DNA from 3 places in the Planococcus donghaensis genome. Region 3 is predicted to be linked to each of the others. Evidence: riboswitches for the same ligand, from Rfam matches in the RefSeq annotation. Region 3 holds a riboswitch; each other region holds the start of a gene.

Region 1 (7,559 bases), 1.4 Mb from region 3:
AATAACGTGACCAAGAATTCGGGAAGCAATCGAATCTACACTGTCCCACCAGGACTTGTTTTCAATTAGTTGTCGTAGAAATGCCAAGTCTTTGAGTGTTAACTCCTCTTTCATTTTGTCTAGTAAGGCAATCGCTGCGTATTGGTATTCTCTTTCAGGCAGTTCATATAGTTTCCAGACGGCCTCTAATAATTTCTGGCCGGAAGGCAACTGATGGGTTGAAAAGTGTTTGTTCAATAATTCAGTTCGCAATGGAGTTTTGATCCCTAAAAAGTCAAATTGATTTCGCATGTAGGCAGACATTGGAACCATTTGTTCAGGATTACGGTTTGCTTTAAAGCTATCAATTAGTTCTTGATCGTCCCATAGCTTTTTCATGTTTGGCTCATCTCCTTGAGTGAAAATCAATTGAAGCGAAAGATAACTATTTTAAAAAAGACGTTCTATTTTTTCTATGTTATCATAAAATAATAACGAAAATGGAGGCGGGACCATGATTTATGTAGGATTGACGGGTTGGGGAGACCATCCAGATGTCTATAGCCCGGGCTCAAAGAAAACAGAGAAATTAAGTGATTACAGTGGACATTTTCCAATAGTTGAATTAGATTCTTCTTTTTATGCGGTTCAACCAGAACGCAATATTCGCAAGTGGATTGCGGAGACGCCGGCGCAATTTCAATTTGTCGTCAAAGCTTATCAAGGCATGACAGGCCACCTTCGTGGTGAAAATCCATTTGAATCACGTGATGCCATGTTTGAAGCTTTCCGTAAGTCTATCGAACCTTTGAAAGAGGAAGGTAAATTAGCAATGGTGTTACTGCAATTTCCGCCATGGTTTGATTGTCAAAAAGACAATGTCGATCAACTTCGAGAAATTATTGAACGTCTTAAAGAATTTGATTTGGCGATCGAGTTTCGCCATCAATCCTGGTATGCAAATGGAATGAGTGAAAAAACTTTGGATTTTCTTCGGAACAATAACTTGATTCACTCAGTTTGTGATGAGCCGCAGTCAGGAGAGGGTTCAATTCCGCTTGTGCCAGTATCTACTAGAAAAGATAAAGTGTTGTTGCGCATACATGGTCGCAATGTTCACGGCTGGGTAAATCCTGGAGGTGCACAAAACTGGAGAGAAGTTCGTTATTTATACGATTACAATAAAGAAGAACTCGAGGAAATTAGTAGAGCCGTAAAGACATTGACGAACACTACTGAAAATGTATATGTGATTTTTAATAACAATTCAGGAGGGCATGCAGCAGGTAATGCGAAGCAGTTCCAAAAGATGAATAACCTATCATTTGATGGGCTTTTACCAAAGCAGTTGGATTTATTTGAAGGAGGATTTTAATGGTTTTCATCGTTATGGCAGTTGTCGGAATAATGTCCGGCATACTGGGTGCTTTAATCGGTTTGGGTGGGGGCGTTATATTGGTACCTGCTTTGCTGTTTATGGGCACTAGCTTTGCATTTTTTCCAGAACTTTCACCACAAAAAATTGTTGGGTTATCGGTTATTATGATGATTTTTACAGGTCTTTCTTCCACGTTAGCCTATATGAAAGTTCGAACAGTTGATTACAAAAGTGGATTCATTTTTTTTGCAGGTAGTGCACCGGGAACAATTGTCGGTGCTTTTATTAATAAAAATTTAGACTTACCCTCCTTCAACTTATATTTTGGGATTCTTTTAGTTTTTCTATCCTTGTTGCTGTTATTGCGTGACCATCTTAATGCAGTTCAATGGTTTGTGGAGAACGGTCGAAAAACAACGTTTACAGACAGAGAAAAAAAAGAATATGTTTATGGCTATCCAATCTGGTTTGCTTTGTTATTAACATTTTTTGTTGGCGTTGCTTCTGGTCTATTTGGTATTGGTGGCGGGTCTATCATTGTCCCAGCGATGATTCTTTTGTTCTTATTCCCTCCTCATGTAGCTGTTGGGACATCGATGTTAATGGTGTTTCTATCAGCACTGGTAAACTCTGTTACGCATATTTCGTTGGGGAATGTGCCGTGGATTTACACACTTGCAGTCGTGCCAGGGGCCTATATGGGTGCGAAAATAGGTGCAGCGTTAAACAAACGCCTCAATTCGGAAATGTTGGTCACCATTTTGAGAATTGTATTACTCGTGCTTGGGATACGTTCAATTTATGAAGGAATATTTAGCATTTAAAGAGGTGTTTTCATGAGCGAAACTATTCATATTTACCATACAAATGATTTACACAGTCATTTTGCAAATTGGCCACGCATTAAATCATTTTTAGCTGAACGAAAAAGGTGGCATGAAGAAGAAGGGGACATTTGTCTGGTTTTGGATATAGGCGACCATGTCGACCGTTCGCATCCATTTACAGAAGGTACTGCAGGAAAAGGCAATATCCAGTTACTTAACGAAGCAGGATATGACGCGGTGACAATCGGTAATAATGAGGGCATTACGTTGTCTAAAGAAGAGCTAAATGATTTGTATGTTCAAGCTAATTTTGATGTTGTGGTATCGAATCTATTTGATCTTCATGGCAACCGACCAAAGTGGGCCAAACCCCACCGAATTATTCGGACAGCAAATGGCACACGCATTGGATTAGTGGGGGCAACAGCAGAGTTTACTCCTTTTTATCGCAAACTCGGTTGGCAAATCACCGATGCAAAAGAGTCGATTATTCAATCGGTAGAAGAAATTAAAGACAAAACCGATTTAATTATTTGTTTGTCTCATTTAGGGATAAAAGATGATGAACTATTAGCGGAACTTTGTCCGCAACTCAATATTATTTTAGGTGCACATACCCATCATGTTTTTCATGATGGGAAATGGCAAGGAGATACATTACTTGGAGCTGCAGGAAAGTTTGGTTTTTATATCGGACATATGGCAGTAGAAGAGGAGTTTGGAAAAAGTTCAGCTCGGTTAATTGAAGTGTCGCAGTTATGCGAAGTACAAGAAGATTTTGATAAACATCTAGTTGAACAAGGCAAAATCCAAATGAATGAAATCGTGTATTATAGCGATAAAAAATTGAAGGCAGAGTGGTTTAAGGATTCAGAGCTTGCCACGTTATTTGGGCAAGCAATGATTGAATTCACAGGTGCAGATTGTGCATTATTTAACGCCGGTATATTTATGGAAGATATACATGAAGGTGCGATGACACGATATAATTTTCATAAAATGTTGCCTCATCCGATTAATCCGTGTGTAGTGGAGTTAAGCGGTGCAGAATTAAAAGAGATTTATTTGCAGTCTTTAAATTCAGAATGGCCACAAATTGAGTTAAAAGGAATGGGTTTCCGCGGAGCAGTATTTGGTAAAATGATTCATTTGAACATGGAAATCATTGACCGCCGTCTTTATATTAAAGGTCAACGGGTTGTACACGATCAAAAATATCAATTGGTTACGTTAGACATGCTGACATTTGGTTATTTTTTCCCGAGTTTAAAAAGAGCGACGAAAACATATTTCATGCCAGAATTTCTGCGTGATGTATTCGGTCAATATTTTCATAACAAAGCGATAAAATAGTAATGACAGTTGGAATATATATTCAGTTGATTTTGTAGTGATTTTGGGCTATGCTAAAGAAGAAAGTTATAATGGTGGGTAGAGGCTGCAGGACTAATCAGTAGGGTGCGCGAGTGTGACCGCGTTGAACGCATCTGAAAGGAAGTTTTGCCGAAATTTATTTCTTATGGTCATAGGAAGTGGATTGGGGTCATTCTGAACAAGAATGTCACTGTCATTTGAGCGCAAGTTTGAATGGAGGGCTACAGGGTTGTTTGATGTTTTATCGCACAGACGAATTGTAGAAGGCTGACTGAATCCAAGTGGAGAGGTCAGCCTTTTTTGTCTCAATTTCACCCATCAAAAATAAGGAGGAGTTATTTTGGAGAATACAATTTTTTCGATCTTGCCACCGATTATTGCAATTGTAATGGTCCTATTAACACGCCGTGTACTATTGTCATTAGGTGCAGGTATTGTGGCAGCAGCTATTATCCTTACGTGGTTTTCGCCACTTGAGGCCTTGCAGGAACTTGCTACATCATTCGCAATTATTTTTTGGGACGGCGGTTTTAACGCTTATAATGTCTTTATCCTATTGTTTCTACTATTGTTGGGAGTTATTACAGCGTTTGTTAGTCTCTCAGGAGGCAGTCATGCTTTCGCCGAATGGGCATCAAATCACATTAAATCTCGCCGTGGTGCCAAAGTATTAACGGTTGTTCTTGGAATGGTCATCTTTATCGATGATTATTTTAATGCATTGACTGTTGGGCAAGTAGCACGTCCAATTACAGACAAATACAAAGTTTCGCGTGCGAAACTCGCTTACTTTATTGATTCGACTGCAGCACCGGTTTGCGTAGTTTCTCCTGTATCAAGTTGGGGAGCAGCAATTATCGGTATTATAGCTACCATTTTAGCTGGACAAACTTTCGTCGAATATTCTGCACTTGAAGCATTTCTTTGGATGGCACCAATGAACTTTTATGTGGTTGCTTCACTTGCCATCGTCTTTTTTGTCGCAATTCGCGATGTTGATTTTGGCGAAATGAAAAAACACGAAGTGCTAGCTATTTCAAAAGGACAGCTTTTTGATCCTGAAAAAACAATTCCAGGTGAAATGAAAGAAGAATTTCCATCTCATTCACATGGACACGTGAGAGATTTATTGCTTCCGATTTTACTGTTGATCGTTGGAACAGTGGTTGCAATGATTTGGACTGGCTACCAAAATGCTGGCCAAGTATTTGATATTTGGTTAATCTTTGAAAATACCGATGTACCAGCTTCATTATTAGTAGGGGGAGTATTAGGTGCTTTAACATCTATTATTCTTTACGCACTACAAATGAAAACAAACAAAACAGCTAATGTTGGCTGGATTGGCAAAGGGATCTGGGCAGGTATCAAATCTATGATGGGTGCCGTTTTAATCCTAATATTTGCTTGGTCATTGACTTCCTTAATTGGTGGATTAGAAACAGGCGCATATTTAGCGGGTGTCGTTTCTGACGGCAATGTTCCTACAGCGATTTTGCCAGTCTTATTGTTTGTATTAGCTGGCGTTATGGCTTTTTCTACAGGAACTTCTTGGGGTTCTTTCGGTATTCTTTTACCGATCGCTGGAACAATTATGATTGAAGCGGAACCAGCTCTATTATTGCCAGCACTATCAGCAGTTTTAGCAGGTGCTGTATTTGGTGACCATTGTTCACCGATTTCTGATACGACCATCTTGTCCTCAACAGGAGCAGGAAGTAACCATATGGACCATGTTTTAACGCAAATACCGTATGCACTAACAGCTGCGGGCATTGCTGCTGTCGGGTATATTGTCATAGGGTATACCGGCTCTTTATGGATATCATTAGGCGCTGTGCTGATTGTTTTAGCAGTGTTATTCGTTGTTTGGTCACAACGAACAACTATTATTGAAAAACAACAAAATAATTAATGAAAGTAAGGCAGAGGAGCTTATCCTCTGCCTTTTTACTTTTGTCGCAATAGTTTTTTTCAATTATATTGCGAAAGTGTCTTTACATTAAAGCGCTCTCTCGGTATACTAATTTTAGATTAGTTAATAATCTGAAAACAAACAAAATTCCTATTTTTATGTAAAAAGAATGGGAAAACAAGGGGGAAGAGAGATGGAACGTTCGCAATGGGGTACACGTGCTGGTTTTATTATGGCAGCTGTCGGCTCTGCAGTAGGGTTAGGGAACATTTGGCGTTTTCCGTATGTTGCCTTTGATAATGGTGGGGGTGCCTTTTTCATACCGTATCTGTTTGCACTACTGACTGCCGGTATACCAATTTTAATTTTAGAATTCACGATCGGCCACAAGTATAGAGGGTCAGCACCGTTATCATTTTTCCGTATGGGCGGTAAAAAATTAGAATGGCTTGGTTGGTGGGCCGTATTTGTGTCCTTTGTTATATCTGTATACTATGCGGTTATTATCGCTTGGGCTATGCGCTATACTATATTTTCTTTCAACCAAGCATGGGGTACAGACACACAAGATTTCTTGTTTAACGAATTTTTACAACTGACTGTGAGCCCAGGACAAACGGGTGGAGTAGTTTGGGGCGTCTTTATCCCGCTTGTATTAGTGTGGGTGATAACACTTGGTATTTTACTTGCAGGAGTTAAAAAAGGAATTGAAATGGCTAACCGGATTTTCATCCCAACTTTGGTTATTATTTTCCTAGCAGTCGTTATTCGTGCGGTAACGCTTGATGGAGCTGCGCTAGGTTTGGAAGCCTTTTTCCAACCAGATTTCACGGCCATTATGAATCCGACAGTTTGGGTCGCTGCTTATGGACATATCTTCTTTAGTTTATCTGTCGCATTTGCAATCATGATTACTTATTCAAGTTATTTACCGAAAAAATCCGATATTACAAATAATGCTTTTATTACAGGGTTTGCAAACTCAAGTTTTGAATTATTAGCGGGTATTGGTGTTTTCGCAGCACTTGGCTTCATGGCGACACAACAAGGCGTTGCAGTTGCAGATGTTGCTGCAGGTGGTGTTGGACTTGCATTTGTTGTTTTCCCACAAATCATTAACGAGTTTCCAAGTTTTAACGGATTGTTTGGATTCTTATTCTTCCTATCCTTAACACTTGCTGGACTAACGTCATTAATGTCAATTACAGAAACATATGTTGCTGGATTCACTGAGAAATTTGGCATTTCTCGCAGAAAAGCTGTTCTTTTTGGTGGCGGACTTGCGGCATTAATTTCAATCTTATTCGCAACTCAAGGTGGATTGTTCTTCCTAGATCTTGCAGATTACTTTATCAACCAATTTGGTGTTGCTGCAGTAGGTCTAGTAGAAGTTGTGCTAGTAGTATGGGTATTCCGAAAAGCAGATTTGCTTAAAGCACACGCAAATGAAATTTCAGATATCAACCTAGGTGCATGGTGGAAAGTTAGTCTTGGAATCATTACGCCAATCGTTTTAGGCTACATGATGTTCGGACTACTGAAAATGAATATTCTACAGGAGTTCGAAACAGAAACTGGAAACTATGAAGGATATTCGACTATGTTTACTTTATCCGGAGGCGTTGCAGTAGCTTCTGCGGCAATAGTATTTGGTATTTTGTTCTCTATCGCTAAGTGGCATAAAAACCAAAACGAATACGATGAGCGTAGTTAAAAGGGGGAGTAGCAAATGTCAGCGAGTTCAATTTTAGTCATGGTTATCGGAATGGTTTTAGTTTGGGGCGGTTTAGCTGCTAGTATTTTTCACGCAGTTAACACCAGCAAAAAGAAACGTAACGGTAACGCTGCAAATAACGTATAAGATACTAGCCCGGAAACGAAACGTTTCCGGGTTTTTCTATGGATTTGTGGCACTATGGCAACTTGTGAGGAACACACCTTTATGATACATTTGGAATAGAATGAGATTCCAATTCAAATAAGATAGACAGGGGAAGATGTGCATGTCAGAAAAAAAAGAACATCTCAGAAAGCCTGATTGGTTAAAAATAAAATTAAACACCAATGAAAACTATACAGATTTAAA
Region 2 (7,559 bases), 1.6 Mb from region 3:
GCCGAAATATAAGCAAATTATAGATGCGGCAGTTATTGTCATTGCTGAAAATGGCTATCATCAATCGCAAGTTTCGAAAATAGCTAAACAAGCAGGAGTTGCCGACGGAACAATTTATTTGTATTTTGAAAACAAGGAAGACATTTTAATTTCTGTATTTCAAGAAAAGATGGGCGTTTTCGTCGATAAGCTCGAGCAAATTATCGCACGTGATTTGAATGCTTCAACTAAGTTAGGTTTAATGATCGAAAGTCATTTTGATCTGTTGGCAAGTGATATTCACTTAGCAATTGTTACACAATTAGAGTTGCGCCAGTCAAATCATGAGTTACGTACAAAGATTAACAACGTATTGCGAGAGTACTTAAAGCTAATGGATAAAATTTTGGTTCAAGGTATGAATAACGGAGAACTTGATAAAAATATGGATATTCGTTTAGCTAGACAGATGGTTTTTGGTACAATGGATGAGACCATAACTACTTGGGTCATGAATGAACATAAATACGATTTAGTTGACCTCGCACCAAAAGTTCAACGTTTGTTGCTGAAGGGCATGCAAGCTTAAAGAAAGGGGCTCATTAGATGGAATTTATTAGCTGGAAAAAAGAAGATGGTGTAGCGGTGGCAACAATTAATCGTCCACCGGCAAATGCGCTATCGCGTTCACTTATTTTGGAAGTTGATGAATTATTGAACCAAGTAGAGAACGATGATGAAGTCCGCGTTGTTGTCTTGCACGGAGAAGGACGATTCTTTTCTGCAGGAGCAGACATCAAGGAATTTACACAAGTATCTTCAGGAGAAGAATTTTCGAAATTATCAGCGAGTGGTCAGGAAGTTTTTGAGCGAGTTGAAACTTTCCATAAGCCCGTCATAGCGGCAATTCATGGAGCCGCTTTAGGCGGTGGATTGGAATTAGCGATGAGTTGTCACATGCGATTTGTCACTGATAATGCTAAACTAGGATTACCGGAGCTTCAACTAGGGTTGATTCCCGGGTTTGCTGGAACACAGCGCTTGCCAAGATATGTAGGGGCAGCAAAAGCAGCTGAGATGTTGTTGACGAGTGATCCAATCTCAGGAACAGAAGCCGCGCACTATGGCTTGGCTAACCGTGCTTACGCAGAAGAAGACTTGCTTTCGGAAACGCTTACAATCGCGCGTAAAATTGCGAAGAAAAGTCCTGTTTCAGTGAAAGCGGCAATTCAAATGTTGCAGTACACAAAACCTGCATCTTATTATGAGGGTGTAGATGCAGAAGCGCAGTCTTTTGGAACAGTATTTGTTTCAGAAGATGCAAAAGAAGGAATCCAGGCGTTTCTGGAAAAACGTGAAGCACAATTTAAAGGGAAATAATACTTGGGAGGTTTACGTTCATGAACATTTATGTATTAGTAAAACGTACGTTTGACACAGAAGAAAAAATCGTTGTTTCAGGTGGAAAAATCCAGGAAGACGGTGCGGAATTCATCATTAATCCTTACGATGAGTACGCAATTGAAGAAGCAATCACTGTCCGCGATGCACACGGCGGCGAAGTAACAGTAATCACAATCGGTAACGATGAAGCAGAGAAACAGCTTCGCACAGCACTAGCAATGGGTGCTGACAAAGCCGTATTAATCAATACTGAAGACGATGTTGAAGAAATGGATCAATTTACTTCTGCATACATACTGGCTGAGTATTTAAAAGACAAAGAAGCAGATTTGATTTTAGCAGGAAACGTAGCAATCGATGGTGGATCTGGTCAAGTTGGACCACGTGTTGCTGATTTACTTGGCATCAACTATGTGACGACAATTACTAGCTTAAGCATTGACGGCGAAAAAGTATCAATCGTTCGTGACATCGAAGGCGATTCAGAAGAATTAGAAACTTCATTGCCACTTTTAGTAACAGCTCAACAAGGCTTAAATGAACCACGTTACCCATCACTTCCAGGAATCATGAAAGCGAAGAAAAAACCGCTTGAAGAATTGGAATTGGATGATTTAGATATCGAAGAAGACGATGTAGAAGCGAAAACAGAAACAATCGAAATCTATCTGCCACCGAAAAAAGCGGCTGGCCGTATTCTTGAAGGCGATCTTTCTAACCAAGTAACTGAACTAGTTGGCTTGCTACGTAACGAAGCGAAAGTTATTTAATAAATTTCAAAACTCTTAAAGATTCATTATAAATTCTAAATAGAAATTCATAGTTGCTATGAATTTCGATCTCGTAAAATCGGGAACAGTTTTCACATCTACTTAGGGGGTAAACGGACTATGGCGAAGAAAGTATTAGTTTTAGGCGAAACGCGCGAAGGCGCTTTACGTAATGTTTCATTTGAAGCAATTGCGGCTGCTAAGAAAATTTCTGGCGGCGGTGAAGTTGTAGGTGTTTTAATCGGCGATGCTGTTGAAGAATTCGGTGCAGAGTTAATTGCATATGGTGCTGATCGCGTGGTTACGGTTGAACATCCACATTTGAAATCATATACATCTGATGGGTATGGTCAAGCATTTATGGCAGTTGTTGAACAAGAAAAACCAGAAGGACTTGTTTTTGGTCATACAGCTGTTGGTAAAGACTTGGCACCAAAAATTGCTTCTAAGTTACAAGCTGGATTAATTTCGGACGTAACGGACATTGAAGGCGAAGGCGACGATGCTGTATTTATTCGCCCAATCTTCTCTGGTAAAGCATTTGAAAAAGTAAAACTTAAAGACGGTATTGACTTTATCACAGTACGTGCGAACAACATCGCACCACTTGAAAGACAAGAGCGTTCAGGGGATGTAAGTTCTCTTTCTGTTGATATCACAAACTTGCGCACAATTATTAAGAACGTTGTCCGCAAATCAACTGAAGGTGTCGATCTTTCGGAAGCGAAAGTTATTGTAGCTGGAGGGCGTGGTGTCAAGAGTACGGAAGGATTTGAACCTTTACAAGAGTTAGCCAATCTTCTTGGTGGTGCTGTTGGTGCATCTCGTGGAGCTTGTGATGCGGATTATTGCGATTACTCACTTCAAATTGGGCAAACAGGCAAAGTCGTAACGCCTGATTTGTATATTGCAGCTGGTATTTCAGGAGCAATTCAGCATATGGCAGGTATGTCCAACTCGAAAGTTATTGTAGCCATCAACAAAGACCCGGAAGCAAACATCTTTAAAGTAGCAGACTACGGAATCGTTGGTGACTTGTTCGACGTTATCCCGATGCTGACAGAAGAGTTTAAAAAAGTAATGTAATCTGAAGTTAAACAGGCGGAAAAAGTTTTTTAACTTTTTCCGCCTGTTTTTGTTTGGCAGTTTTCAAGATCTGTAAAAGCGAAGAAGCCTTCGTTTAATAGAACAATTTAAGGGTATTAAAAGAGTAGGCAAAAAAATAGCTAGTGTTTTTGGCACATGCTATACTCTGTATATAGTTTGGTTAATCATAAGGAGGAATTATTCATGGCAATTGTACACGGTACAGATCAGAACTTTTCACAAGAAGTATCAGAAGGACTCGTTTTAGTAGATTTTTGGGCAACTTGGTGCGGACCATGTAAAATGATCGCTCCGGTGCTAGAAGAATTAGATGCTGAAATGAGCGATAAAGTTAAAATCGTAAAAGTTGATGTCGATCAAAACCAAGAAACAGCTGGAAACTATGGCATTATGTCAATTCCAACTTTACTATTGATGAAAGACGGAGAAACAGTTGATAAAGTAGTTGGTTTCCGACCAAAAGAAGCATTAGCTGAATTGGTTGAAAAACACGCATAATTCTTAACCGGGTCCAGTGATGGTGCCCGGTTTTTTAATAGGGTGATAAACATGGCAAACGAATTGATTCGACATAAATTGGCAATATTGCCTGACCAGCCCGGCTGTTACTTGATGAAAGATCGACAAGATACAGTCATATACGTCGGGAAAGCTAAGGTTTTGAAAAATCGTGTTCGCTCATATTTTACGGGCAGTCACGATACGAAAACGCAGCGCTTGGTTAACGAAATTGTAGATTTTGAATACATTATTACGTCTTCTGATAAAGAGGCGTTGATTCTAGAATTGAATTTGATCAAGAAATACGATCCGAAATACAATATTATGTTAAAAGATGATAAAAGCTATCCGTATTTAAAAATTACGGGAGAACGTCATCCAAAACTGATTACAACAAGACAAGTGAAAAAAGACAAAGGCAAATACTTTGGTCCTTACCCCAATGCTTATGCAGCGGCAGAAACTAAAAAGTTATTAGACCGTTTATATCCATTGCGCAAATGCCATACAATGCCAGACCGCGTATGCTTGTATTACCATTTGGGCCAGTGTTTAGCACCTTGTGTAAAACCGATTGAAAAAGAGACTTACCAAGAATTGATCGATGGAATTACAAAATTCTTGAATGGTGGATTCCGTGAAGTAAAAGAGCAATTGGTCGAAAAAATGTCTGAAGCAGCAGAAAACCTGGAATTTGAACGTGCGAAAGAATACCGTGATCAAATCAATATGATTGAAACCGTTATGGAAAAGCAAAAAATGGCGATGAACGATTTTACCAATCGCGATGTATTTGCATATGCTGTTGATAAAGGCTGGATGTGTGTACAAGTCTTTTTTGTGCGGCAAGGGAAATTGATCGAACGAGATGTCTCACTATTTCCGCTTTATAGAGATCCCGAAGAAGAGTTTTTGACTTTTCTTGGTCAATTTTACGAAAAAGCCAATCACGTAAAGCCAAGTGAAATCTTAATTCCAGAAGCGGATGATCCGGACATGTTGAAAGAATGGCTTGGTGTTCGCGTACTTGTGCCGCAGCGTGGTAAGAAAAAAGAATTAGTGGCATTAGCGAAAAAAAATGCAGAAGTAGCAATCAAAGAGAAGTTCCAGTTGTTAGAGCGCCAAGAAGAACGGACAATTGGTGCATGTGTAGATTTAGGAGAAGCAATGAATATCGAAACGCCATTACGTATTGAAGCTTTTGATAACTCGCACATTCAAGGTGCAGATGCTGTTTCCGCAATGATTACGTTTATTGACGGGAAACCATCTAAAAAAGACTACCGTAAATACAAAACACGAAACGCATCAAAACCGGATGATTATGCAGCAATGCGTGAAGTGATTCGTCGACGCTATTCACGTGTTTTAAAAGATGGTTTACCTTTACCAGATTTGATCGTTATCGATGGTGGGAAAGGACAAATGGAGTCGGCGCGTGAAATTTTAGAAGATGAACTTGGTTTGTCGATTCCTATTGCGGGACTTGCAAAAGACACCAAGCACCAAACTTCACAATTATTATACGGTTCACCAGCTGAAATTGTACCGCTTAAACGAACGAGTGAAGCTTTTTATTTGTTGCAACGAATACAAGACGAAGTTCACCGATTTGTTATTACGTTTCATCGTCAATTGCGTGGTAAGAATTCAATACAATCCGCACTAGACGGTCTGCAAGGCGTAGGGCCGAAACGGAAACAGCAATTGCTAAAGCATTTTGGATCTGTCAAAAAAATTAAAGAAGCATCTGTAGAGGAAATTAAAGAAGCGGGAATGCCGGAAGCTTTGGCACAGTCCATCGAAAAGCATTTCACAGAAGATACATTGCCAAGTGAATCATAACGTGGTATTGTAGTGAATAATTAAATCACTTGGAAAAGTGATGATAGAGGCGCGGACGTCAATAGTAAGCATTCGGAGATTTGCAGAATCTGAGATGGATGGTGAAAGGGGCGATCGCCGAAGTGTGCGTTTTACTGCTATTGCGCATGCTGGTTCTGCATTTAAGAAGTGCAGGGCTGTCAGAGTCAATCTCTGGAGGGCTATCTCACATGGACGTTTTTCGTACATGATAAAAGAGGTAGTTTGCCGCGTATGCGGTGGGCTGCCTTTTTTCGTGTCTAGTTGAAAAATCACTAGTCATTTTGAGGGCCACATACTAAATGTGGGAGTGGATAGAATGGAAACAATTGTTATGAAATTTGGTGGAACATCTGTTGCGACACCGGAAAAAATTATTGGTGTGGCGAAAAGAGCAATTCGTGAAAAAGAAAAAGGCAAACGCGTTGTCATTGTTGTTTCGGCGATGGGCAAAACAACCGATACATTACTCGGGTTAGCTGGGGAAATTTCATCAAATCCGCCAAAGCGTGAGATGGATATGTTATTAGCCACAGGAGAGCAAGTAACGATTTCTTTATTGGCGATGGCTTTTAAAAAATTGGGTCATGAAGCTTTATCATTTACCGGTTGGCAAGCTGGAATCGAAACCGAATCGGTTCCGCGCAACGCACGCATCGAACAGATTCATACAGAACGCCTTGAACGTGTATTGGATAAAGGCTATTTTTGTGTAGTGGCTGGTTTCCAAGGCGTAGACAAAATCGGCAATATTACCACACTTGGTAGAGGTGGATCAGATACGACAGCAGTAGCGCTTGCAGCTGCTTTAAAAGCAGAGAAATGTGAAATTTATACAGACGTTAATGGCGTTTATACATCTGATCCAAGATATGTCACGGGTGCGCGTAAACTCCAGCAAATTTCTTATGACGAAATGTTAGAGCTGGCCAATCTTGGGGCGGGTGTACTGCATCCGCGAGCAGTCGAATTCGCAAAAAACAATCATGTACCATTATCTGTCAGAGCAAGTTATTCAGACGAGCCTGGCACAATCATACAAGAGGTGATCACTGTGGAAACAAACTTAATCGTTAGAGGCGTGGCATTTGAACCTGGAGTCGCGCGTGTAACTGTCACTTATAAAAAACCGTTTAATGGCTCGCTTGCTAATATTTTTAATAAGCTAGCAGAAAATCAAATTGACGTTGATATCATCGTTCAAAGTATTAGCGACGAGTTTCCGCCTTCGGTTTCTTTTTCGATCAGTCAAGAAAGTCTCGAAGAAACGCGCCGTGTTCTAACTGAAGCACAAGAAGAAATTGGGTTCCTATCATTAAATGTGGAAGTTGGTTTGTCAAAAGTTTCAATAGTAGGATCAGGCATGGTGTCAAACCCAGGGGTTGCTGCACGTATGTTTGATATTTTAAGAACAAAAGAAATACCAGTTAAAATGGTCAGCACATCAGAGATAAAGATTTCTGTCGTAGTACCCGAAATTGATATGACAAAATCAGCAAATGCTTTGCACGAAGCTTACGGTTTGTCTGAAGAAGAGTTGATTGAAGCAACACAAAAGTTTTCTTTAAATACTAGTTCGTGAAATTATTCACAAAATGTTCAAATTCTCAATTGTAATTTGTTAACAATAGCGGCATGAGTGAACCTAGCAGTTTAGTTGGAAAAAGCGATTCTCAATTAGAGAATCGCTTTTTAACGGAAATCTATTAAAACGTTTACATATCGAGACGATTTAGAAGGAATCGCTTGTGTAATGCCGGTAAAAGCCGTAATAACTATCTGATTAAAAGCGATTCGTTGCCTTGACGCTCCTAAAGGGGGGGAGTACAATAAATATGTCATATTATTGTATCATGATGGTGCGTGGCTTCAGGTGCTTTCACCATAAACGTCTGCTCTGAACGCTACCAATTAAAGTTTTGAGGGGGGTAAAAT
Region 3 (7,559 bases):
CCAACTAACGGTTTGGTCAATTCCTGCTGCTGGGTTGTTCATGAACGTAATAGCGATCATCGCAACCAACGCCAATGGAATGGCCCACCCAATAACTTTTGGCCATTTCGATTTAGGTGGAACTTCTGAGAGTTTCTTTAAATCGTGGTCGTTATGCACTTCTTTAATGATTCCTGGCACATGAGCGGCACCCAAAACAGCGACGATTTTTTTACCAGGAGCTTCTTTTATTTTTTGTGCCAAATACTGATCACGTTCATCAATAAGTGGTGTTTTTAGTTTTGGAAAAACTTGGGTAAAATCATCCATCACCGCGTTCAACGTATCTTGTGACTTCATCTTTTCCAAGTCTTCTTCTGAAATAGTTTCTTTGCTAAAAATGCTAAAGAATACAGAAGTGAGCAGTTGCGCTTTTCCCATAAAGCCGATATTGCCCCAAATACGTGAAAACGTCACTTGAATATTGCGATCCGCTAATACAAGTTCTGCTCCAGCTTCTTTAGCAGAGGCAATTCCTTGAATCATTTCTTGACCAGGTTTAATGCCAAACTGATCGGCTAACCGATTTTGAAACGAAGAAATCGCTAAGTTCATCAACAATAAACTCGCCTTTTTGTCTTTGATCACTTTAAAAATATCGGTTTCTTTCCATTTGCTATCTTGCGTTACCGATTCATAGCGTTGTGCATCCAATTCGATACAAACCGAATCAGGCTGTTCTGCTTCAATAACTGCCTTCACCTGTTCAGCACTTGCTTTAGAAACGTGTGCCGTCCCGATTAGGATTAATTCTTTTTCGCCGTATTCTATGCGTGTAATATTATCCTCAATCATGTTGTACTTCCTTCGTAGAACTATATTTCCCCTCATCTCAGATGAAAAGACTGTCTATTCTTTATAATGAATCAGAATTGCAAAAATATCAACGTTGCACCCTTTTGTTTCACGGAGAAAAGCAGAAAAAGATCACAAATCAGGCGCATTGAACGTATCGCCATCTTTTAAATTACCGGATTGAAATCCTTTTTTAAACCAGCGTTGTCGTTGTTCTGAACTCCCGTGTGTAAAACTTTCAGGAACGACGTACCCACGCGCACGTTGTTGAATGGTATCGTCTCCTACAGCACTTGCTGCCGTTAATGCTTCTTGCAAGTCACCTTCTTCTAAATATCCCATGCCTTGCGCATGATGAGCCCACACACCTGATAAATAATCCGCTTGAAGTTCTAAGCGAACCTGCACTTTATTGTATTCTTCTTCACTTAATTGATTGCGCAGCGGTTGTACTTCTTCCATCACGCCAAGTAAATTTTGAACATGGTGACCAACTTCATGTGCCACGACGTATGCCATCGCGAAATCGCCCGGTGCTTGGAATTGCGTTTGTAATTCATTGTAGAAACTTAAATCGATGTAAAGTTTGTAATCGCCTGGACAATAAAACGGTCCAATCGATGCTCCCGCTGTTCCGCAAGCCGATTCAACACTGCCTGTGTACAGGACGAGTGTTGGTTCTACATATTCCATGCCTTCTTCAGCAAAAACTTCTGTCCAAACGTCTTCCGTATCTGCAAGGACGACTGAGACAAATTCAGCCAACTCTTCTTCTTCGGGTGTGGCTTCGTAAGGCTGATTGGAAGTAGTTCCTGAAGATCCACCTAATTGATCCATAATAACTCCTGGGTCGCCACCTAAAAAAGCGACGAGTAGGACGATTAGAATACCCCCGATACCTCCTCCGGCTACAATCGCTCCACCTTTGCCTCTTCGATCTTCAACGTTCCTGCTGGCTTTTCTGCCTTTCCAGTCCATAAAAGGTCCCTCGTTTCACTATGATTTTATAGTTAAGCATACCCGTTATCGACTTAGTTTAAATCCATTTTACATAGGCGATAAATTAAAAATCGTTCACGCGGTTCTTTATGGAAATCGGGCAACTGAATTTCTTTTACTAATAGAAAAGCTGTGCTCGTTTCTAAGTACTCGCTATACTCTTGTGGGGCAAAAAATAAAACGATATCGACTGTTCGCGGAGCCTCTTCAGCAGAGCGCAAAACATTATTGAGAAAAGAGATGAATACTTGCACTGAAAAAGGATTAAAAAAGTAAAATTTATTGTCTTGGTCTGCGACTTGGTAGTCTTGTGCTAAGCAATTATAGAAGCTAATGCTCGACTCAGCGTCTTCGTGCTGCTCAAGATACCTTTTTTTATTTTCAAGAGCTTCAGCGTAAAATACCGGATTCATCTCAATTCCAGCACTTTTTGTTCCAAAGAAATGATAAACATAAAAGTTTAAACGTCCTTTGCCACATCCAACATCGACAAGTTGATCTTCTGAAATCACCGGATAATGTGTGAACAACACATCGAGTAAATCATACGGAGTTGGCTCATAGCGATGATGATGTAGAGAATCGGTAAATCCTTGTTGGTGCCCCACAGTTATGATGTTTAGGTGATTGTCATACACTTGCTCGTCCATTTCGTCCCACTTCCTTCCTCACTAAAATTTTACGTTTTCATCTTGCAATTAACAGAGATATTTGTTATAGTACAGCTAATTCAATATTTCTTGCTCCATTTTTATGGAGTAGGATAGAGGCGCAAAAACCATCAGTACGCAAAATGAGGACGATGAGGTCCATTGACGTTTGCCGAAAGGGGGATTTGCCGAAGTGACGGAAAGCTCATATTTCCGTGCGCTGGGTCTGTATTTAACAAATGCAGGACTGTCATATAGGTAACTATATGGAGGGCTATCTGATGCACAGGAACGAATGGTAAACATTGTTTCTACTGCAGCAACAGGACCCCCTGTTGCTGCTTTTTTGTTTATTCCTGACTGGCCCCTCACCTCTAAGCTACGAAAAAAATTAGAAAAGGGTGTGTTGTTTATGAATTTCGGCCAAATTATTACAGCAATGGTAACACCGTTCGACCAACAAGGAGAAATCGATTTCCCAGCAACCAAAAAACTAATCGAGCATTTAATCGCGAACGGCTCTGATGGCCTTGTTGTTGCCGGTACAACAGGTGAATCACCTACCTTATCAATCGAGGAGAAAGTAGAGTTATTCCAATTTACCGTAAACACAGTCGCGGGTCGAATTCCGGTTATTGCAGGAACGGGATCGAATAATACGCGTGCTTCTATTTCATTGACGCAACAAGCAGAAGAAGTCGGTGTTGACGGCGTCATGCTTGTAACGCCATATTACAATAAACCTTCACAAGAAGGCATGTACCAACATTTCCAAGCGATCGCCGAGTCTACGAATTTGCCTGTGATGCTTTATAACATTCCTGGTCGCAGCGTAGTTAATTTGTCTCCTGAGACAATCATTCGCTTATCCCAAATTAGCAATATTGTTTCCGTTAAAGAAGCGAGTGGCGATTTAGACGCCGCAGCACAAATTATCGAAAATACGCCTGACTCTTTTACTGTTTACAGCGGTGATGATAGCTTAACACTGCCAATGCTATCAATCGGTGGAACTGGAATTGTTTCGGTTTCTGCACACATTATTGGCAACGATATGCAAGACATGATCACAAGCTTTAAAACAGGTGATGTAAAAACAGCAGCAGCTATTCACAGACGCTTAGTGCCTACGATGAAAGCATTGTTTGCTGCACCAAATCCAACTCCAGTTAAAGCAGCTCTTAACATTACGGGCGTTCAAGTAGGCGGCGTTCGCTTGCCAATGATTCCATTAACAGTAGAAGAAACCGTGACGTTACGTGCATCTTTACCTGATTTGCATTCAAAAGCAGTAACAAACTAAAGCCGAAAAAACGCTGAAGTTCATCATGAACTTCAGCGTTTTTTTGATTTGATTTATATTAGTCCGTAAGCACAATTTCTGCCGTCTGCTTTTGCTTTGTAAAGGTAACTGTCTGCCCGCGACAGCCAGCTGCTAGTATCATCACCAGGCAAATATACCGCGACTCCAATACTGACAGTAACCGATACACTCTGCCAATTAGCTACCTCCATATGCTTGCATATGGCATCGCCTGTAGCCAATCCTTCTTCTGCACCCATATCTGGCATAATAATCACAAATTCTTCTCCACCAAGACGTGTCACAATGCCAGTTGATCCGACAACTTCTTCTAAACGTCTAGCTAACTCTTGTAACACTTCGTCACCTGTTTGATGACCATGGGTATCATTAACTCGCTTGAAATGATCGATATCTAACAGGAGAATAGTAACTTTGCGCCCTTTTTCTGCTTGCACTAAAAAATGAGTTAGCCGTTCTTCCAGATAGCGCCGGTTTTTTGAACCGGTTAGTGAGTCTGTAATAGCTAACTGTTGGAGTTCTAAATTTAAAGCTAACAACTCTTGCTGCTTGTCTTCAACTTCATGCATTAAATTTTGTAATTGATCGTAAGCATCTATTGTCTCGCGATTAATTTCTTCAGCATTGCGTTTAGCACGCAATAATTCTTTTTCATACTCTCCCCGAACGCTCATCTGTATTAAAGCGCACTCGTAAAATCCATCGTACTCTACTGCATTCATTAACGCCGGCATAGATCCTGTTGAGCTTTTCAAGGTTAAAAACATCTCATTGACAGTGCCGTGCATTTTAATAGAAGGAGTAAAGTAAGTTTGAAAATACATTCGTGATGCGATTGTTAGCAACTCATGAATATGTTGCGGATTTTCTACACCTGTTAAATTCCGCAATGTGCTGTTGATTTCAACTATACGCAAGTCCCGGTCCAGAACTAAATACCCGCAAGGTGCTCTATCGAGTTGCTGTTCCATTGTCTTCACTCCTACTCCGCCAAGTACCCCTTGATGCATGCTACGGTCTCCTCAACATCGCTTAAATGCGGGTTATGTCCCACCGCTTCCATTATCACCAAACGACTGTCAGCGATTTTTTCGTGAATGTACGCACCAATTTCTACAGGTACAATCGCGTCAAATTTCGGCTGAAGAATTAAGGTTGGGATTGTTACTTTATCCAATTGATCGCGAAGATCTGAAGTAAAAGTCACTTCAGCAAATTGGCGTGCAATCATCGGATCATTAGAGCATAATATCTCCTCAAAGTTTTCCGCCAGTTGAGGTCGCTCCTCATTTAACATCACTACAGGAGCCAAATATTTTGCCCATTCTTTATAATTTATCTCCATCATGTCTAATAATTCATCAATGTCCGATCGCTCAAACCCTCCATTATAGCCAGGTTCGTTCATATAATAAGGCGATGGCCCAATCATAATCATTTTTTCCATCAACTCCGGTTGTTCAATCGATGCGAGCAACCCAATCATCGAACTAACGGAATGTCCAACAAAAATCAGCTTTTCAAGTTCGAGTGCAGCACACACTTCTAATAAATCTTGCTTATAACCATCTAGCGTACTGTAACGCTCTTTCGAGTAGGCCGATTTATCACTATTTCCTGATCCAACATAATCAAACGTCACAACGCGATAATTCATTTGAAATTTCATAATGGTATTGTTCCAAACTTGTTGGTCACACCCAAATCCGTGACCAAATACTAGCGTTTTTTCGCCTTGTCCCGTCACTCGTACATTGTTACGCTTTAAAATATCCATTTTCACTGTTGCTCCGCCTTTTTTTGCTTCTCATGATGAGAAAAATTAGATTAGTTAAAAATTAAATATACTTAATCATAGCATCAATACATGAATTTTAAAGAGCTTGAACTAAAAAATATCTTGGCAAAAAGCACTAATCACCAACAATAAATTTTATAACAAAAAAAATACAGCAGACAAAAGTCTGCTGTATGGCATATTTTCACAGTATAAACTAATAGAAATTAAATGAACAACTACTTTTTTGCTCTGCCTAACGACAGATATTTCAATACCTACCAGCTTGCCTTTTTAACACCCGGAATCTGCCCTTTATGTGCCAGTTCTCGGAAAGTGATACGTGAGATCCCAAATTTGCGCATAAAACTACGCGGTCTTCCTGTCACTACGCAACGATTGTTCAAACGAGTTGGCGATGAATCTTTTGGTAACTTAGCTAATGCTACAAAGTCGCCTTTTTCTTTTAATTCTTGTCGCTTTTCTGCAAATTTGGCAACTAGCGCTTGCTGCTTCTTGTGACGTGCCACTTTTGATTTTTTAGCCATTTATCCACCTCTTCAAATTAGTAATGATTACGATTTATAGAACAAAAAAATTATTTCGTTTCACGATGAAGCGTTACTTTTCTCAGACGTGGACTGTATTTCTTTAATTCGATGCGTTCGGGATTTGTACGCTTGTTTTTTGTTGTACTGTAATTCCGGTCCCCAGTTTCTGTACACGCTAATGTTATGTTGACTCTCATCTTTTTTTCCTCCTAAACAAGTAATTGAAATTTTGGTAGTGGATCGTTAAACTTTGTCCAATCCTGTTCTTTTTCCTCATCAGTCAGCAAACAAAGGTCTAGTTCTTTTACGATGGATGACTGATCCATGTCAATTCCAATCAGCACTAGCTCCGTCATTTTTATGCCATTTTCTAAATCCCATTGTCCCGCATATTCAATCCCTAGTGAAGGTCCTGCTTGTGACAATAGAACAGCTGTCTCACTTCTTGTGGCCAACCACAAAAATCCTTTAGCACGGACGATTTCCGCTGGCCATTGCAAAATCCAATCCATCAACCGCTGCGGATGGAACGGCTGCTGACTTCGGTAAACAAATGACGCAATGCCATATTCTTCAGATTCCGGAATATGCTCTTCATTCAATTCCTTTATCCAGCCCGCACTTTGGCTTGATTTTTCAAAATCGAACAAGCCTGTATTGATCACTTTGTCTAGAGCTACTTTTGAATGAATCGTTTCAATAATTTCGGCATCCGGATTTAAAGTTGCTAGCAATTCTTTCAACTGATTTTTTTCTTTTTGTGGGATTAAGTCGAGTTTGTTTAATAAGATAACGTTGGCAAACTCTATCTGATCAATTAGCAAGTCTGATATATCACGAATATCGTCTTCGGTCGCTTCTTGACTTCTATCAAGTAACGACTCACCTGACGCAAAATCCTTCCAAAAAGCATATCCGTCAACCACAGTGACCAAAGTATCCAATCGGCAACTTTTCGATAAATCGATTCCTACTACCTCGTCTTGATATGTAAAAGTTTGCGCAACGGGCAGCGGCTCACTAATTCCCGATGATTCAATAACGATACAATCAATTTCACCACGGTTTACCAGCTTTTCAACCTCTATCATAAGATCTTCTCGCAACGTGCAACAAATACAACCATTCTGCAGTTGGACTAGCTTTTCAGTAGTTTTTGAAAAACCACCTTGTTCTATTAAACTTGCATCAATATTCACTTCACTCATATCGTTAACAATTACAGCCACTTTCAAGTTTTCTCGATTAGAAAGTAAATGATTTAGTAAAGTTGTTTTACCGGCTCCTAAGTAGCCACTTAGCACCGTAATTGGAACTGGACTCCTCATGCATCCACCAGCTTTCTTTTTTTAAATAGTAATGATTACGTTTTACATTGTATAAAAAAAGAAACAAGAACGCAAGCTTTTATTTTAAGACCTCTA

Evidence for each region. A riboswitch is a leader RNA that binds a small molecule or an ion and turns the genes downstream of it on or off. The one in region 3 is predicted to bind lysine.
Region 1: another riboswitch for lysine. It lies ahead of BCM40_RS05460 (Na+/H+ antiporter NhaC family protein); the one in region 3 lies ahead of dapA (4-hydroxy-tetrahydrodipicolinate synthase).
Region 2: another riboswitch for lysine. It lies ahead of BCM40_RS06535 (aspartate kinase); the one in region 3 lies ahead of dapA (4-hydroxy-tetrahydrodipicolinate synthase).

The regions. Positions count from the first base shown of each region.
Region 1 is NZ_CP016543.2:1,099,734-1,107,292, forward strand. It holds gene BCM40_RS05440 (DNA alkylation repair protein) at 1-378, opposite strand, end outside; gene BCM40_RS05445 (DUF72 domain-containing protein) at 494-1,354, shown strand; gene BCM40_RS05450 (sulfite exporter TauE/SafE family protein) at 1,354-2,181, shown strand; gene BCM40_RS05455 (bifunctional metallophosphatase/5'-nucleotidase) at 2,194-3,537, shown strand; lysine riboswitch at 3,609-3,790, shown strand; gene BCM40_RS05460 (Na+/H+ antiporter NhaC family protein) at 3,899-5,473, shown strand; gene BCM40_RS05465 (sodium-dependent transporter) at 5,667-7,187, shown strand; gene BCM40_RS16380 (methionine/alanine import family NSS transporter small subunit) at 7,203-7,334, shown strand; gene lipA (lipoyl synthase) at 7,477-7,559, shown strand, end outside.
Region 2 is NZ_CP016543.2:1,299,209-1,306,767, forward strand. It holds gene BCM40_RS06505 (fatty acid metabolism transcriptional regulator FadR) at 1-568, shown strand, start outside; gene BCM40_RS06510 (enoyl-CoA hydratase) at 586-1,359, shown strand; gene BCM40_RS06515 (electron transfer flavoprotein subunit beta/FixA family protein) at 1,380-2,153, shown strand; gene BCM40_RS06520 (electron transfer flavoprotein subunit alpha/FixB family protein) at 2,274-3,239, shown strand; gene trxA (thioredoxin) at 3,444-3,758, shown strand; gene uvrC (excinuclease ABC subunit UvrC) at 3,810-5,606, shown strand; lysine riboswitch at 5,643-5,817, shown strand; gene BCM40_RS06535 (aspartate kinase) at 5,944-7,206, shown strand.
Region 3 is NZ_CP016543.2:2,987,323-2,994,881, forward strand. It holds gene BCM40_RS14700 (TraB/GumN family protein) at 1-834, opposite strand, end outside; gene ypfJ (KPN_02809 family neutral zinc metallopeptidase) at 967-1,812, opposite strand; gene BCM40_RS14710 (class I SAM-dependent methyltransferase) at 1,866-2,483, opposite strand; lysine riboswitch at 2,590-2,768, shown strand; gene dapA (4-hydroxy-tetrahydrodipicolinate synthase) at 2,896-3,786, shown strand; gene BCM40_RS14720 (GGDEF domain-containing protein) at 3,840-4,817, opposite strand; gene BCM40_RS14725 (alpha/beta fold hydrolase) at 4,790-5,590, opposite strand; gene rpsN (30S ribosomal protein S14) at 5,863-6,132, opposite strand; gene rpmG (50S ribosomal protein L33) at 6,183-6,332, opposite strand; gene BCM40_RS14740 (GTP-binding protein) at 6,345-7,463, opposite strand.